2 regions of the Arthrobacter tecti genome follow, and region 1 is predicted to be linked to the other one. Evidence: riboswitches for the same ligand, from Rfam matches in the RefSeq annotation. Region 1 holds a riboswitch; the other holds the start of a gene.

Region 1 (8,427 bases):
CGGTTGTCGCCGTCGTCGTACCCGCGCCAAAGACGCGCGGGGGGTCCCTGGCGACGGAAAGCCTGTCGGCCGCCGTCCGTCACGCGGGACGCTCAGCGGGTGTGGAGATCGCTGCAGTGCTGACTCTGCCCGAGCTGCCGACGGACGTGCGCCACAACGCGAAAATCGACCGGGCGAAGGTGGCGGCCTGGGCCGGGCAGATGCTCGAGGGACGTCGGAAGCGACGCCCATGACGGTCCTGGTGACCGGTGCGAGCGGAATGCTCGGCGGGGCCGTTGCCAGCCTGCTGCGCAGCCGTGGTGAGTCTGTGCGTACCTTCCAGCGCCGCGCTTCGGGAGTCGCCGGTGCAGAGGACGTGGCCGGTTCGCTGGGTGACCCGCAGGCGGTAAAGCGTGCCGTTGAGGGCGTGGACTCCGTGATCCATTGTGCGGCGAAGGTGTCCTTCAGCGGCGACCCTGCCGAATTTGAACGCGTGAACGTCGCCGGGACCCGCAACCTGCTTGAAGCGGCGCGCTTCGCGGGTGCTGGGCGGTTTGTTTACGTTTCTTCACCGTCGGTGGCGCATCTGGGCCGTTCGATCGTCGGAGCCGGCACCGAACCCGCTGACCCGGCGCGGGCCCGCGGGGATTATGCCCGCACCAAGGCGAAGGCCGAGCAACTGGTCCTGGCGAACGACGACGCCGCCATGCCCGTCACGGCCATTCGCCCCCATATCGTCTGGGGGCCGGGCGACACGCAACTGGTCGAACGCGTGCTGTCCCGGGCGCGGGCCGGCAGGTTGCCGCTGCTGGGCGGCGGGACCGCACTGGTGGACACCACGTATGTGGACAACGCTGCGTCCGCCATCGTCGCCGCGCTGAATCGCATCGAACACGTTCATGGGAGACCGCTTGTGGTCACCAACGGCGAACCCCGGCCGATCGGTGAACTGCTCGCGCGGATGTGCGCTGCGGGCGATGCGCCCGCGCCACGATGGTCCGTTCCGGGGTGGCTCGGCCGTGCGGCGGGCACTGCCGTCGAAACACTGTGGCGGGGTTCGAGCGCGGACGGTGAACCGCCCATGACCCGATTCCTCGCCGAACAACTTTCGACCGCGCACTGGTTCGACCAACGGCAGACCAGGGAGCTGCTGGATTGGACGCCGGCGGTTTCACTGGACGAGGGATTCGCCCGGCTTGCCGCGCACTACGGTGGGCGGGCGTAGGCGGCCGTCCAGCAACGCAAAATCGTTCGGGAACGCAAAAGGAGGACCGGCGAACCGGTCCTCCCTTGTGCTGATGCGTCAGTTAGCCATTGACCCGGATGAAGACCGGACCCGAACCAAGCTGAGCCGGCGCCACTACGGTCTGGTTGCCGTTGAAGCCACCGTGGACGGCCTGACCGTTACCGATGTACACGGCGATGTGGGCTGCGCCCATGCCACCATCCGCGTAGTAGATGAGGTCACCTGGCATCGCCTGGCCGGCGCTTACCGTGCTGCCGAGGGACAGGTAGCCGGCGGGCCAGTCATGGAAGTTGATACCGGCCGCTGCGAGGGCGTTCGATACCAGCCGGGTGCAGTCCTGGATGACACCGATCTGGCCCTGCGCTGCTGCAGCGATGGTTCCAGCAACCGAAGAGGAAGCAGGAGCGGCTGAGTAGGAGGCAACCTCGATGTTGGAGGACGCCGTGGTGATTCCCATGGTGCTGGTCTCGGCCGGGGCCGGGGCCGGGGCGGGAGCCACGGGAGCCGGTGCAACCTGCACCTGCGGGGCGGGTGCAGCCGGAGCAGGCGCCGCAGCAGCGCTGCCCGACAGGCTGATGACCTGACCCGGGTAGATCACCGAGTTCCAGCCGAGCCCGTTGGCCGCGAAGATGGCATCCAGGCTCACGCCGTAGTTCGCTGCGATGGCACCAAGGGTGTCACCGGAACGCACGGTGTGGGTCGGAGCATTCGTGACCGGAGCCGGGGCCGGAGCCGAGACGGTCTGCGCGTTGACCGGCGCGGCAGGAGCAGCGGCCGGAGCGGAGACCTGGACGGCGGCGTCAGCGGACTGAACGGCTCCCGAGGTTGAGCTATAGGTGGTTCCGGCGCTGGCCGGAAGCGCTGCGCCGAACATGATGCCCGATGCTGCTACAACAACAGCCGCAGGACGTCCGACGGTGCCGGCGTGCGTGCTGACTGCCTTCGAGACGATCTGCATCGTGCTGGGCGGGGTGGCGCGGTGGCGCGCAATATGACGGTTTTTGGACAACGAAGGGCCTCTCCCAGTGCCTGCGGAGTTAGCTGTCGGATTCGGATGGGAGCCACCCGGACATGTACTGCGAAGCTGTACGCGTCTTAACCCCTAGGACTTCGAAAAACGAAGCCCGCTATCTGGTTCCCCCGCTCCTGCCGGATGTGTAGCGAACGGACCTTCCGACGGCGACAGGATTAGGCAATCCGCCAGAAGGAAGCCGGGCTTTAGAAACCCGGCGTGGCCTTAACGTTACATTCGTTTGGTTGAATTGTCACGTTTCCATCACAAATCCGCGCCATGGTGCGCTTTTTCGGAGTACTACTGATATATGCCCATCGACTAGATTTTGTACTGGTCGGTAGCATCCTTGGGCTTCTCATCGTCGCCCGAACGGTTACCCGGGCGATGCACTGCATCCTGCGCCTTCTTCAGCGCCTGTTCAGCCTGCGCCTGCACTTCCGGCGCCTTGGCCTTCACTGCCTCGGTTGCCTCTGTGACAGTTTCCTGCACCTTCGGGTTGTTCCAGAACTCCTGCGCCTTCACCTTGATCTGCTCATAGCTCGCACGACCGGCACGCGCGCCCAGCACATAGCCTGCGGCCATTCCTGCTGCAAAAACCAGTTTGTTCTTCATGGCGATACTCCTGACGTGTCGGGATCCTCAGATGTCGAATCTAGTCAGCGTACTTAGTTTTGTCACGTCGGTGTGTCACCAACGGCCGTTACGCGGCCTCGGCTGGCAGCGCGGGCACGTGTAGGAGGACCGGTTCATGAAGGTATCCCTCCGCACGCGGGAGTCGACGCCGGCGTCCGCACAGCGGGGGCATGGCAGGCGTTCCCGCCCATAGGCGTTGAGCGACCGCTCGAAGTAGCCGGAGGCACCGTTGACATTCACATACAACGAGTCGAAGCTCGTCCCACCGGCCTCGAGCGCCCGTTCCATGACGTCGCGGCAGGCGGTGAGGAGCCGGGCAACCTCGGGACGCCGCACGGTATCGGTTGCACGCGCGAAGTGGAGCCTGGCAGCCCACAGCGCTTCGTCGGCATAGATGTTCCCGATGCCCGATATGAGCGACTGGTCGAGGAGCGCCCTCTTCAGGCCCGTCCGGCGGGCGCGCAGCCTGGAGAAGAATTCCTCGAAGGAGAACGCCGGATCAAGCGGATCCCGCGCGATGTGCGAGGCTTCCACGGGTACGAGAGCCTCAGGGGCCTCCCCCAGCCCACCCGGCAAGCCGTCGGCGGTGGGCACCATCCCGGTCACGAAGAGCCCGCCGAAGATCCGCTGGTCAACGAACCGCAGTTCCCCCGGCAGACGGTCAGCACCCTGGGACAGGCGCAGCCGCACCTTGAGGTGCTTCTCGTCCGGCTGATCCTCATCCTCGACCAGCAGCTGTCCGCTCATGCCCAGGTGCGCCATCAGCGCCACCCGTGGTGCGGTGTGGACTATCCCGCCAGCCTCGGGTTCCAGCCGTGCGGCAGGTAAGTACGACGACGGCGCGAGCCGGCTGGCGCCGTCGTCGTGCTTTACGTCCGCCAGGGGCATCCAAAGGAACTTGCCACGACGCACCGTATCGGTGATGGTTGCTCCCACGAGGTTCCCGCGGAAGTCCTCGGCGCCGAGGACATGGCGTCGGATGGACCGGGGGTCAAGGACGTCAACCGCTTCGATGGTGCGGCCGCGTACCCACCGCGCAAGCCCGCGGCGCACCACCTCCACTTCGGGCAGCTCAGGCATGTTCGGGCGCGTCCGGTTCTCAGGGAGCGTTAGCGGGAGTCAGCCGGCTGATCGGTGAGCAGCGGCTGCGGGACTGTCTTGCTGTCATCTGAGCCGCGCAGCAGTTTCCAGGAAGCGGCAGCGGCTTCCTGCTCGGCTTCCTTCTTGGAGCGTCCGCCACCGGAGCCATAAGTGGTTCCGCCGATTACCAGGACAGCCTCGAAACGGCGGTCGTGGTCCGGGCCGAACCCGGTCACCCGGTAATCGATGACACCCATCCGCTCAGCAGCGGCGATCTCCTGGATGCTGGTCTTCCAATCCGTTCCGGCGCCGAGGGCTGCTGCATCCTCGAGGACCGGTCCGATAATACGCATCACCAGGCAACGGGCGGTCTCCATGCCGTTGCTGAGGTAGGTGGCGCCGATGATGGCTTCCATGGTGTCCGCAAGGATGGAGGACTTGTCCCAACCGTTGGTGAGCTTCTCCCCCTGGCCGAGCAGGATGTGCTTGCCGAGACCAATGCCGCGGGCAACTCCCGCCAGCGCCCGCGTGCTGACAACGGCGGAACGCCGCTTCGCCAGCTCGCCTTCGGAAAGGGTTGGATTGTCGCGGTACAGGGCGTCCGTCACCGAGAGGCCCAGAACGGCATCGCCAAGGAACTCAAGGCGTTCGTTGGTGGGGATGCCGCCCTGTTCATACGCGTAGGAGCGGTGCGTCAGGGCAAGACGAAGCGTCCCGGCGTCGATAGTGACGCCGAGACGCTTCAAAAGGTCTTCTGAATTTTCCACGCTAGCGACGCTTACGCGCATCGATGCTGCGGATACCGCCTCGCGGTGCCCTGGCAGCACTTAGACGTCGGCTACCTTACGGCCCTTGTACTCAAGGAACAGCTCGGTGCCTGCGGAGTCGGTAACAACCTTTGCCTGGTGGGAAAGGCTGTAGGTGACGCGACCGTTCTCCACCGTCTTCACCAGCTTCGGGGCAACAGCCTTCCACTGGGACCGGCGTGCACGCGTATTCGAGCGGGACATCTTCCGCTTGGGAACAGCCACGGCTAACTCTCTTCTCTCTCGTCTAACACTGTCTTTGCTTCTGGTTCCGCCGCCTGTGGGTCAGCGGCCGTGCCGGCCAGCCCTGCCAGTGAAGCCCAGCGGGGATCGAGGACTTCGTGCTGGTGACCCGGATCATCCTCCAGCCGCACACCGCATTCGGCGCACAAACCCTGGCAATCCTCCCGGCACACCGGCTGGAACGGCAGCGTTGTCACTACCGCATCCCGCAGCACCGGTTCGAGATTGACTGTGTCATTCTCGACCACGCGCAGCGCGTCCTCCTCTTCATCCTCTGACAACTCCTGGTTGTCGTAGTAGAAGAGTTCCTGCACATCGACGCTACTGCCGTAACGAAGGGGATCCAGGCACCGACCGCATTCGCCCTTAACTTCGACGTCCACGATCCCGGATACCAGGATTCCCTCATGTACAGCTTCGAACCTCAGGTCCAGTTCCATCTCGGAACCTTCCTGAACGCCGATGAGCGCCACACCAAAATCTTTCGGTGCGGGCACATGTTCTTCGACTGTCCGCATGCTTCCCGGGCTGCGCCCGAGGTCCCTGACATTGAAGATCAGAGGCGAACTGAGATCGCTCTTAATTGGAACTCCTGTAGAACATATGACCGACGAATCATCTTAGCCCGAAACAAACGCCCATCCCAAACCGGGTGCGGCGTCGGCGCGCCCTGTTGCCGGTGCACGGCGGAACGAACGCACGCGCTCTGCCCCGTAGTGTGGAGGGCGTGCATTCACGATCAACTCCAGTATTGACCAGGAAAGGCGCCGCCCTCAAGGCCGCCGTTGCCGCCGTCGTCGTACTGGTGTTGTGGCTGCTGAGCTCTTACGCGTTGTTCTACAACCCTCCGCTGCCTAAGTTGCAGCGCGCGGATGCAGTGGTGGTGCTGGGCGGGGCGAGCACTGAGCGGTATCCGGTGGGCCGCGGCCTGGTGGAGGACGGATGGGCACCAGTTCTGGTGCTCTCACATACGGACACCCCCGGCAATGTGGACATGGATCGGGTATGCAACAGCAGAAAGTCCGAACGCATTATCTGCTTCCGGCCCGAACCGCTCACCACCCGCGGTGAAGCGCGCGCTGTTGCCCGCCTTGCGGACGAGCACGGCTGGGACACGGTACTGGTGGTGACCTCGCGGTACCACGTACTGCGCTCCTACCAGCACATCGGCCAGTGCTCCGAGGCACGCCTGATCATGGCGGCCTCGGATCCGGAACTCGGACTATTCGGCTGGCTTCCCCGTTTTGTGGAGGAGGGGGCCGGTCTGGCCGGAGGCGCGCTACGGCCGGTCTGCGCGAACCAGATCTGAGATTATGCGCACGTAACGAACCTACGCAGACGCAAATGCTGCATTATGCTACCTGTTATGACGCAAATACGTGTTCGCGACGCAGCGCAGTTTCTCGGGGTGAGCGCCGATACCGTGCGGCGCTGGATCGATGACGGCACCCTTACCGCCGAGCGTGCCTCCGGTGTCACGGTGGTGGACGGACTCGAGCTGGCGCGGCTTGCCCGCGAACGCGCCATCCTGCCCACCGACCCCTCGGGTGCCGACACCTCCGCACGCAACCGGTTCGTGGGCCTGGTCACCAATGTAATAACGGACAAGGTGATGGCCCAGGTCGAGCTTCAATGCGGACCGCACCGCGTGGTCTCGCTCATGAGCAGCGAAGCGGTGCGTGAGCTTGGCATCACTCCCGGCAACATCGCGGTGGCGGTCATCAAGGCGACAACCGTTATTGTCCAAACCCCCGAAGGGAAGTTCTGAGATGAACCTGCGTATCCGACTGATCACGGGCTCTGCCGCACTGGTTGTCCTTGCCAGCTGCGGTACTCAGTCCGCGAGCGAAAACACCAGCCCGACGACGGCGGAGGGACTGAGCGGCACCGTCACGGTCTTCGCGGCCGCCTCCCTGAAGGACACGTTCACCGCAATCGCTGAAGAGTTCGAGAACCGGAATCCGGACGCCACAGTGCAGCTCAGCTTCGCCGGTTCTTCCGACCTGGTCACGCAGATCACAGCCGGTGCACCTGCCGATGTCTTCGCATCCGCGAACGCGGCGAACATGAACAAGTTGACCGACGCCGGTCTCGTAGCGGGTGAACCCATGGAATTCGCCACCAACACGCTCATGATTGCGGTCCCGGCCGGAAATCCCGCCGGCATCACCGGGCTGGAGGATCTTGCGGACCCTGCGCTTGATGTGGTGGTCTGCGCACCGCAGGTGCCGTGTGGATCTGCCACGGTGACGGTGGAAGAAGCATCCGGTACGGACATCCCGGCGGTCAGCGAGGAGTCCTCGGTTACCGATGTCCTGGGCAAGGTCACCTCCGGGCAGGCGGACGCCGGTTTGGTCTATGTGACAGATGTCGCCGCCGCAGGCGACGCCGTGGAAGGCATCGAATTCGAGGAGTCAGCCGAAGCCGTGAATGTCTACCCGATCTCCGCGGTGGAGGGCGGTGACCAGGAACTTGCTGAAGCGTTCATTGAGCTGGTGACGGGCGCAGAAGGACAGGAGATCCTCACGCAGGCCGGGTTCGCGCAACCGTGACCTTGGGCCATGTCTCCACGGGGGTCCCCCGCTGGGTGCTGGCGCTAGCGGGTGTCGGCGCACTGTTTGTGATCATCCCGCTGCTGGCGATCGTCCTGCGGGTCGACTGGGCTCAGTTCGGTGCGCTGATCACCACGGATTCCTCGCGGGCCGCGCTGCTGCTCAGCCTCCAGACGTCCGCTGCGAGCACACTGGCATGCATTGTGTTCGGGGTGCCGATGGCGTTTGCCCTGGCGAGAACGACCTTCCGCGGCCAACGGGTGCTGCGTGCACTCGTTCTACTCCCGCTGGTCCTCCCGCCGGTCGTGGGAGGCATCGCACTGCTGTACACCTTCGGCAGGCAGGGCCTCCTCGGAGAGTCGATGACCATGCTCGGGGTGGACATCGCATTCTCGACGACCGCCGTCGTACTGGCGCAGACCTTCGTGGCGCTGCCGTTCCTGGTCCTGAGCCTGGAGGGTGCGCTTCGAACTGCCGGCACACGCTATGAGGCCGTCGCCGCGACACTCGGCGCCCGCCCCACCACCGTGCTGCGGCGCGTCAGCCTCCCGCTGGTCCTTCCGGGCATCGTCTCGGGCGCAGTACTGTCCTTCGCCCGCGCCCTCGGCGAATTCGGCGCGACACTCACCTTCGCCGGGAGCCTCCAGGGCGTGACCCGCACCCTGCCCCTGGAAATCTACCTGCAGCGGGAGACCGACGCCGACGCCGCCGTCGCGCTCTCCCTCGTCCTTGTCGCCGTGGCCGTCCTGGTGGTCGGCCTCGCGCACCGCGTACAGGATGGACGTCCGCAATGACGCTTGAGCTTGCAGCACGTGTTCCCGCGCGCAACTTCGACGTCCGGTTCGCTCTCGCCGCCGGCGAAACCGTGGCCGT
Region 2 (8,427 bases), on a different contig from region 1:
CAAGCGCTCCGGCTCTTGTTCCAGCTCCGGCTTCGGCTGTGTCCCCGAGCCCGGCTCGCGCTGCTTCAGTGTCTGCGGCTCCGGCTGTGGCTGCGCCGTCGGCTCCGGCCGTTACACTGGCGCCGGCAGTTGAGGTTGCCAGTGTGCCCATGCAGGAGTGCATTCGCACGCAGCACACTCGCCGAAGTGCCCGCGGCGGCTATACCGCACCCGCCGCACCGATGAAGCCGCGGGACGCACAGCGCCGCGAACGCCGGCGCAGGGCGGCAACCGCACGGCGGGATGTTTCCTTCACCGGACTCAGCCAAAAAGTGGCCATCGCAGCTGCCGCATCGGGAATGGTGCTTACCGTCGCACTGCCCACCACTGCGGCCGTCGCACCTGCCCAGATGCAGCAGGCTGCACACACCGGCCAGGACGCGGCGAAGCCCGTCCAGGCGGCCGCAAGCGCCGAGGTGACCTTTGACCGCGCCGCACTGCACGGGAAGTTCGACCCTGATGCCAAACTGGCCGAGATCGTGTCCGCATCCGGCAGTGACATCGTTGCAGCAGAGTCCAAGGGTTCCCTCTCTGCGCCGCTGGACAACGTGCAGCTGAGCTCGCCCTTCGGAAACCGCATCAGCCCGATTACCGGTGCCGGTGAACTCCACACAGGCCAGGACATGAGCGAGGCCTGTGGCACCGCCGTGAAGGCCGCTGCCTCCGGAACTGTCACTTTTGCCGGGTGGCACGCCTATGGCGGTGGCAACCGCGTTGTCGTCGAACACGGCAATGGGCTCAAGACCACGTACAACCACCTGTCCGTCATGGACGTCACCGTGGGACAGGAAGTGCTGCGGGGCCAGTCGATCGCGCGCGTGGGAAGCACGGGCGCGTCCACGGGCTGCCATCTGCACTTTGAAGTGATGATCGACGGGGAAAACGTCGATCCGCTCGGCTGGCTCTAGGAAGCCAGTGCGTTTTTCGTCCCCGTTTATAACGGGCGACACACCGTTCCGTGATCGGAATGTGACATAGCCGCTGAACTGATGTACCGTCTAACTCGTGCCAAATCGCAGGGGGTTTGGCACCCTCGCGCAGATCGCCTAGCTCTGCCACTGCTCGAGGTCCGTTCGCAACAATCGCATGGCAGGGGCGGGGGAACCAATTGCGGGCTTCGAAAGAAGTCCTAGGGGTTAAGTCGCAGGATCTGAAAGATCCGCGGCCGGGTGACTCCCATCCGAATCCGACAGCTCACCTCGCAGGCGTAGGGAGAGGCAATTTAACGTGTCAAACAGCTCTGCGCTCGGACGCCATCGCGCGGTTCCGGCTCATACCAACTCGCTCGCAGCAATTTCCAAAGCTGTATCTTCGAACGCCGGATCGGTAGGACGCCAGGCAGCGGTTATCGTCGCAGCTTCCGGTCTCGTCCTTACCGCAGGCCTCCCGGCACACGGTGCCGCAGACGCCCAGCGCTCGGCGCAGGCAGTCAAGACTCTGAACTCCATCTCCGCCGAAGCGGCGACCGTCAGCGCTTCCGCGGATGCGGCAGTGACCTTTGAGCGCGCAGCCGTGGAAGCCGTCGCTGCTCCCGTTGAGGTAGCTCCCGTCGAGGTCGCTCCGGTTGTTGCCGTCCAGGCCGACGTCGTGGCGGAAGCACCGGTTCCCGTCCCGGCCGCTGAGCCGGTTACCGTAGAGGCAACGCCGGCAGCACCGGTCGAGGTGGAGGAAGCGGCCGTTGAGGCTCCTGAGCCGGTTGAAGCGCCATCGGCCAGTGGAATCGGCGCAGCGCTCGTTGGTTCGGCCTACGCCCAGATTGGTGTGTCGCAGGACTGCACCGCGATGGTTGAGAACGCGTTGCGCTCAATCGGCAAGTCCGTGGGCGACATTGCGCCGGGCGACTTCTTCGCATTCGGGTCGGTTGTCTCCTCGCCTGCACCCGGTGACCTTGTCATTTCAGCCGGTCACGTCGCCATCTATGTAGGCAACGGTCAGGTCATCAGCGGTGGCTTCAACGGCATGAACACCGTTCTTCACAACTTGTCCGACCTCTCCGGCTACAGCTTCGTACGCGTTAGCTAGAACCAGATCGACCTGGAGCTTCAACACATGACCTCGAATTCCCGCGCCACCATTGCGCGCCACCGTGCCGAAGTACAGCGGTCGGCCCACCTTTCCTCCATTGCCCGCGCCGTCAGCGATAATGCCGGCGGAGTAGGCCGCCAGGCAGCGGTCATCGCCGCTGCGTCCGGGCTTGTCCTCAGCAGCGGTGTTGCCGCCAATGCGGTGGAACTGCCCGCTGAACGCAACGCAGTCACAAGCACCCTGGAGATCCAGGCCGTCACAGCCCCCGTTCAGGCGGCTGCCGACGCCAAGGTTTCGTTCAACAAGGCGGCTGTAAAGGCCGTTGCTGCGCCCACCGTGGCCGCCCCTGCGGTGACACTGCAGGCTGAAGAGATTGTGGAAGCCGCGCCGGTTGTTGTGGCGGAGCCTGTGGTCTCCGAGCCCGCAGCTGAAGTAGAAGTTGCTGCCGAAACCGTAGCCGTTCAGCCTGAAGCACCGGCGCCTGTTGCTCCCGAGGTCTCCTCGGGCGTAGCAGCAACGATCGCCGCAGCAGCCCAAGGCCAGCTCGGTGTGATCCAGGACTGCACCCGCCTTGCCAGCAACGCCCTCGCTGCAGCAGGCATCAACTTCCACGGATGGCCAGCAGGTTACCTATCGCTCGGACGCACTGTCAGCGCCGCTGAAGCGATCCCAGGTGACCTCATCTACTACGCCGACGGCGGCATGGGTGCAGCACACATCGCTGTATACATTGGCGGCGGACAGGCAGTGCACGGCGGTTTCAACGGGAACCAGACCGTTGTAGCTCCGGCAAACCTCGGTTCCGGACCGGTATTCATCCGCGTCGGAGGCTAGTCCAAAAGCTCTCGACTGAAGGCCCCCTGCCACCAGGCAGGGGGCCTTTTGCGTGTGGCGATTGACGAATCCTTAGGCTGACGGCTTACCCTTGCAGTGTCAATCCGAAGTACCTTCGCTGTAACTTCAGGGACGTCCCTCAGGTTTCAGGGTATGGACGGCAAAGAGGAATGTGCATGCGCACTCTCGTTCTGAATGCTGGATATGAACCACTGGCGGTGGTGACCTTCCGCCGGGCGCTGGTGCTTGTGCTCACGGGGAAGGCCAGCGTGGTCGCTGAAGGAGATGACCCCGTTGTGGGTCCCACCGAAATACTTTCGCGCCCCTCGGTGATCCTCCTCAATCGCTACGTGAACATTCCGTACCGCCACAGTCTGGTTGCGACCCGTCGGGGCGTGCTCCGGCGCGATAATCACCTATGCGCTTACTGCGGCAAGGCGGCGTCAACGATCGACCATGTTCTCCCGCGGTCCCGCGGCGGTGAGGACAGCTGGGAGAATCTCGTTGCCTGCTGCCTCCGCTGCAACAATGCCAAGGGGGATAAGACCCTGGCGTCATTGGGTTGGTCGCTGCGCGTGGTTCCCAGGCCGCCGCGGGGTACCTGCTGGCAGATCCGGGAGCTGGAAAAGCCCTCGCCGCAGTGGAGCGAGTTTCTTCCTGCCGATAACGCTGCGTGAGTGCTTCGGCCCCGAAGCCTGGGCGTGATCACACTCTTTTGTTCGACGCGGCGATTCTGAGTGGTGGAAGGTCTTCCCGGCTTGGTGGTGTCCCGAAAGCATCCTTGCGGATCGGTGACCGGACCCTCCTTGCCCGCACCTGCGAGGCGGCGTCGGCTGCCCGGCGTCTCGTCGTCGTCGGGCAGTCCACGCCTGGAGTGCCGGAACGGACAGAGCTACTCCGGGAGGAACCGCCGTTCGGGGGGCCGGCGGCGGCGGTGGCGGTTGCCGTCGGGCACTTGTGTTCCAACCACGCAGCGTGGCTGCTGGTGCTCGCCTGCGACATGCCGCGTATCGTCGAAGCGCTGCCGGCACTTCTGACAGGTGCACGGGAAACCGGTGCCTCGGTTCTGGCGCACGACGGCGGCCGCGACCAGCCGCTGGCGGCCCTGTATCGCTGGAGTGACCTTGAACCCGCCGTCGATAGCGGGGTGTTCACGAATCTGTCCATGCGCCACCTGCTTGCTAGGGTGCAATGGAGTGCAGTCGAGGTACCCGCGGGCTCAACCCACGACGTCGATACGTGGTCCGACGCCCAAGAACTTGGGATCGAGGAGCCGGACGCGGACCAATAGCGAAAGGTTCACCATGGAGGATCGGGATCGCCTGCTGCGGCAGTGGAGTGAGCAGCTCATCGAAATGTTCGAACTCGACGGAACGGAGGTTGACGTCGACGCCGTCCTGGCGCTTGCCGGGATTGCCGCACATTCAGTGGTCCGGCCTGCAGCTCCGCTGACCACGTTCATCGCAGGATATGCCGCGGGGATGGCGGTGGGGATCGGGCAGGCGGATAGTGCAACCGCCCAGCGGTCGGCCATCGAGGCAGCGCGCGCAGCGTGCCCACCCACAGCGGACGGGGAGCGCCAGTGACGGAATCGGGCAGGAACGTCTCCTGGGAGACGGCGCTCAGGCTGGCTTTCCACGCAGCGACGCCCAAGCCCGCGCAAACCGTCAAGCTCGCGGACGCCCTGGGCCAGACCCTCGCAGAACCCGTGGTGGCACTGCAGCCCATACCGCATTACGCGTCCTCGGCCATGGACGGATGGGCAGTGCACGGTGAGCCCCCTTGGACCCTGGTCACTCCCGAACCGGTCGAAGACAGCCCGTGGCAGCGTGCGCACGCGCACAAGACGTCCGGCTATGCGGATCTGGCGCCGGGCGAGGCCACCTTCATCCTGACCGGCGGCGTGGTGCCGCCTGGAGCCAGCGGAATTCTGCGGACCGAACACGGAGCCATCCGGGGCTGCACATTAACACGGAACGATCAGGCGAGGGCAGATGAACCTGCCGATCAGGAGCACATCCGGCCGGCAGGCGAAGAGGCGCCCGAAGGAACCGAGGCCATTGCCGCGGGATCTGTCCTGAACCCTGCACAAATCGCCCTTGCCGCCGTGTGCGGTTGGGACTTCCTGCCTGTGCTCCGGGCTCCCCGTGTTTCGCTACTGCTGACCGGTGATGAAGTGATCGAGGCAGGTCTTCCAGAACCCGGGCAGGTCCGCGACACATTCGGGCCGCAACTCCCGGGACTGGTCACCATGCTCGGTGGGCATGTGGACACGGTGGCCAGGGTACGCGACGATCTCGACGATGTCGTGGCCGCGATCAGCGCAGAAGCGCTGGATGAGCTGTCCCTGGCCCGGGCCTCGGGTGATGTATTGATCAGCACCGGCGGCACCGGATCCTCAGACGCGGACCACATCCGCCGTGCGCTCACCGTCCTTGAGGCTGACTTCATCATTGACGGGATCGCGATGCGCCCGGGCCATCCCACCCTCCTGGCGAAACTGCAGGACGGCCGGTTCTTCGTGGGACTCCCGGGCAATCCACTGGCCGCGATGATGGCCCTGTTCACGGTGGCCCGCCCGCTCCTGGCCGGATTGCGGGGAGCGGCGTTCCCTGAGCCGCAGCGAGCGCTTGCCGGTGAGGATTTCGAGGCACTGCCCGGCCGGACGCGTCTCGTCCCTTACCGGAACACCGAAGGGCGGGCGATGCCCACCGTGCATCACCGGTCCGGGATGCTCCGGGGCCTTGCCGACGCCGATGGCATCCTCGTGGTTCCCGCCAATGGATGTGAGGTAGACGAGAAAATACCGGCCATCCCGCTGCCGTGGCGCACCGGGGCGTAAGCGTCTGACCTGCGCTGCTATTTCCTGCTGCAGTCGAAGAAAAATTTGCTGGAAGATTGCTTAGCGCAATCAACAGCTGCCGGGTACGGTGGTCTAGGGGCGAGGCAACAAGAAGGGAAGCGCACCATGACCCGACATGATCCTCAGGTCGAGGAAGCTGACGAGTCTGACCTCGAGGTTGGCCCGCCGAAGGACTGGGCCGGTGGATTGCCCGCTGTCTTCTACTCCGTCAAGCCCGCCGTCAAGCATATGGGGCCGGAGCGCAGCGCCAGGACCCTCCTCAACGTGAATCAGAAGGAGGGGTTCGACTGCATGAGCTGCGCGTGGCCGGATCCCGGCCACCGAAGCGCCTTCGAGTTCTGCGAGAACGGTGCGAAGGCCGTAACGTGGGAGGCGACGCCGGTCACCATAGCCTCCGACTTCTGGGCAGAGCATTCAATCACTGAGCTGCGGGACAAGTCCGAGTACTGGCTCGGCATGCAGGGGCGGCTCACGGAGCCTGTCTACAAACCGGCGGGAGAAGACCACTACCGTCCAATCAGCTGGGATCGGGCTGTTTCCATCGTGGCGGACAAGCTCAATGGTTTGGAATCTCCTGATCACGCAGCCTTCTACACCAGCGGCAGAGCCTCCAACGAGGCGGCGTTCCTCTATCAGCTCTTCATCCGCGGCTACGGCACCAACAACCTGCCCGACTGTTCGAACATGTGCCACGAGTCCTCGGGCTGGGGAATGGGCCAGACGATCGGCGTCGGGAAGGCAACTGTCACCTACAACGACTACCTCGAAGCTGACCTTCTGATTCTCATCGGTCAGAATCCGGGTACCAACCATCCGCGCATGCTCTCCGCGTTGGAGAAGCAGAAGCAGAATGGCGGCCACATCGTTGCCGTCAACCCACTGCCCGAAGCAGGGCTTAAGCGTTTCAAGAATCCCCAGAAGCCCAACGGTGTGGTTGGCGGTGGGACAGAACTCGCCGATCAGTTCCTCCAAATCCGCAGCGGTGGGGATATGGCACTTCTGCAGGCGGTCTCCAAGCGCGTGCTCGACGCCGAGGACGCCACCCCGGGATCCGTGCTGGACCATGACTTTCTGGCGAAGCACTGCGAGGGACTCGACGAACTGAAGCTGCACCTGGCCGATCTCGACGAGCAACTGGTCCTGGAAGCCACCGGGCTGACTTCCGCTGAGATTGATGAACTGGCCGAGCGATACATGAAGGCAGAGAAGGTGATCATCTGCTGGGCAATGGGCGTGACCCAGCAGAAGAACGGCGTGGGAACCATCAAGGAGATCATCAATCTCCTGTTGCTGCGGGGAAACATCGGTAAGCCCGGTGCCGGCGCATCACCGATCCGCGGTCATTCCAACGTGCAAGGCGACCGCACGATGGGCATCTGGGAGCAAATGCCGCCGGCGTTCCTCGATGCGCTGGGCAAGGAATTCTCCTTCGAGCCGCCACGGGCACACGGCGCAGACGCTGTCGAGACAGTCCGCCGGATGCGTGATGGCCAAATTTCCTTCTTCATGAGCCTCGGTGGAAATTATGTGGCTGCCATGTCGGACACCGCAGCCACGGAGGCCGCGATGCAGAAGTTGAAGATGAATGTCCAGGTATCAACGAAGCTCAACCGTTCCCACACTGTCGTTGGCGAAGAAGCGTTGATCCTCCCGACGAAGGGCAGGACGGAAATCGATACCCAGGCGACTGGTCCCCAGTTCGTCTCTGTTGAGGACACCGTCAGCGCCGTTCACCCCTCCTGGGGCAAGGTCCATCCGGTCAGTCCCCACCTCCTTTCGGAGGTGGCGATCATCTGCCGGATCGCGAAGGCGACGCTGGGCGGCAAGGTGGCTGCTGACTGGGATGGTTTCGAAAGTGACTATGACAGGATTCGTGAGCACATCTCCCGAGTGGTGGTCGGATGCGAAAACTACAACCAGCGCATCCGCCAAAAGGGTGGGTTTGTGTTGGCTAACGGGCCACGGGATTCACGTACCTTCAACACACCTACGGGCAAGGCGCAGCTCACGGTGAACGCCCTGGACCTTATCGCTTGCCCTCCCGGCCGCTTGATCCTGCAGACCATGCGCTCCCACGACCAGTTCAACACCACGATCTACGGGTACAACGATCGCTATCGTGGAATCAAGAAGGGCCGGCATGTGATCTTTGTGAGCCCCGACGACCTTTCGGAACTGGGCTTCGAGGACGGTCAGCTCGTGGACGTCCACGGAGAGTACGCCGACGGAAAGGACCGCGTCCTGCGGAAGTTTCGGGTGGTTTCCTACCCCACGGCCCGCGGCTGTGCAGCCGTGTATTACCCGGAAGGCAACGTGCTGGTGCCCCTGGATGACACGGTCAAGGGCAGCAACACGCCCGTCTCGAAGGGCATTATTGTGCGTCTCGAGGCTGCGTCGGAAGGCCCGGCCGGCGGCGCCGGCGAGGAGAACGGACGTGCTGACATGCCGGCCACCGTGTAACCGGCATATCCGCCAAAGCGCGTCCTACTGGCCGGTGGCAGCGAACCCGGCGCTGTCGGGGCCGCCGTCCGGTCCGTCACCCGCGACGCGTTCGGCGGTAGCCGCGGCGTCGCGCACTGCCTCGTCGGATGATTTGGAGCCGTCGCCCACGCTCGCGTCGCTTGCTGCCGCGTATCCGACGTAGAACGCGGCGAGGGCGCCGGCGC

The links. A riboswitch is a leader RNA that binds a small molecule or an ion and turns the genes downstream of it on or off. The one in region 1 is predicted to bind cyclic di-AMP.
Region 2: another riboswitch for cyclic di-AMP. It lies ahead of ACX80C_RS10695 (NlpC/P60 family protein); the one in region 1 lies ahead of ACX80C_RS02670 (LysM peptidoglycan-binding domain-containing protein).

What each region holds. Positions count from the first base shown of each region.
Region 1 is NZ_JBTNCT010000002.1:61,229-69,655, forward strand. It holds gene ACX80C_RS02660 (alpha/beta fold hydrolase) at 1-233, shown strand, start outside; gene ACX80C_RS02665 (NAD-dependent epimerase/dehydratase family protein) at 230-1,204, shown strand; gene ACX80C_RS02670 (LysM peptidoglycan-binding domain-containing protein) at 1,287-2,234, opposite strand; cyclic di-AMP (ydaO/yuaA leader) riboswitch at 2,238-2,398, opposite strand; gene ACX80C_RS02675 (YtxH domain-containing protein) at 2,559-2,852, opposite strand; gene mutM (bifunctional DNA-formamidopyrimidine glycosylase/DNA-(apurinic or apyrimidinic site) lyase) at 2,928-3,953, opposite strand; gene rnc (ribonuclease III) at 3,983-4,720, opposite strand; gene rpmF (50S ribosomal protein L32) at 4,781-4,984, opposite strand; gene ACX80C_RS02695 (YceD family protein) at 4,987-5,520, opposite strand; gene ACX80C_RS02700 (YdcF family protein) at 5,754-6,311, shown strand; gene ACX80C_RS02705 (TOBE domain-containing protein) at 6,369-6,770, shown strand; gene modA (molybdate ABC transporter substrate-binding protein) at 6,772-7,554, shown strand; gene ACX80C_RS02715 (ABC transporter permease) at 7,551-8,348, shown strand; gene ACX80C_RS02720 (sulfate/molybdate ABC transporter ATP-binding protein) at 8,345-8,427, shown strand, end outside.
Region 2 is NZ_JBTNCT010000008.1:31,877-40,303, forward strand. It holds gene ACX80C_RS10685 (hypothetical protein) at 1-151, opposite strand, end outside; gene ACX80C_RS10690 (M23 family metallopeptidase) at 150-947, shown strand; cyclic di-AMP (ydaO/yuaA leader) riboswitch at 1,104-1,261, shown strand; gene ACX80C_RS10695 (NlpC/P60 family protein) at 1,267-2,061, shown strand; gene ACX80C_RS10700 (NlpC/P60 family protein) at 2,089-2,898, shown strand; gene ACX80C_RS10705 (HNH endonuclease) at 3,075-3,575, shown strand; gene mobA (molybdenum cofactor guanylyltransferase) at 3,680-4,189, shown strand; gene ACX80C_RS10715 (DUF6457 domain-containing protein) at 4,203-4,484, shown strand; gene ACX80C_RS10720 (molybdopterin molybdotransferase MoeA) at 4,481-5,740, shown strand; gene ACX80C_RS10725 (FdhF/YdeP family oxidoreductase) at 5,867-8,221, shown strand; gene ACX80C_RS10730 (DUF6457 domain-containing protein) at 8,246-8,427, opposite strand, start outside.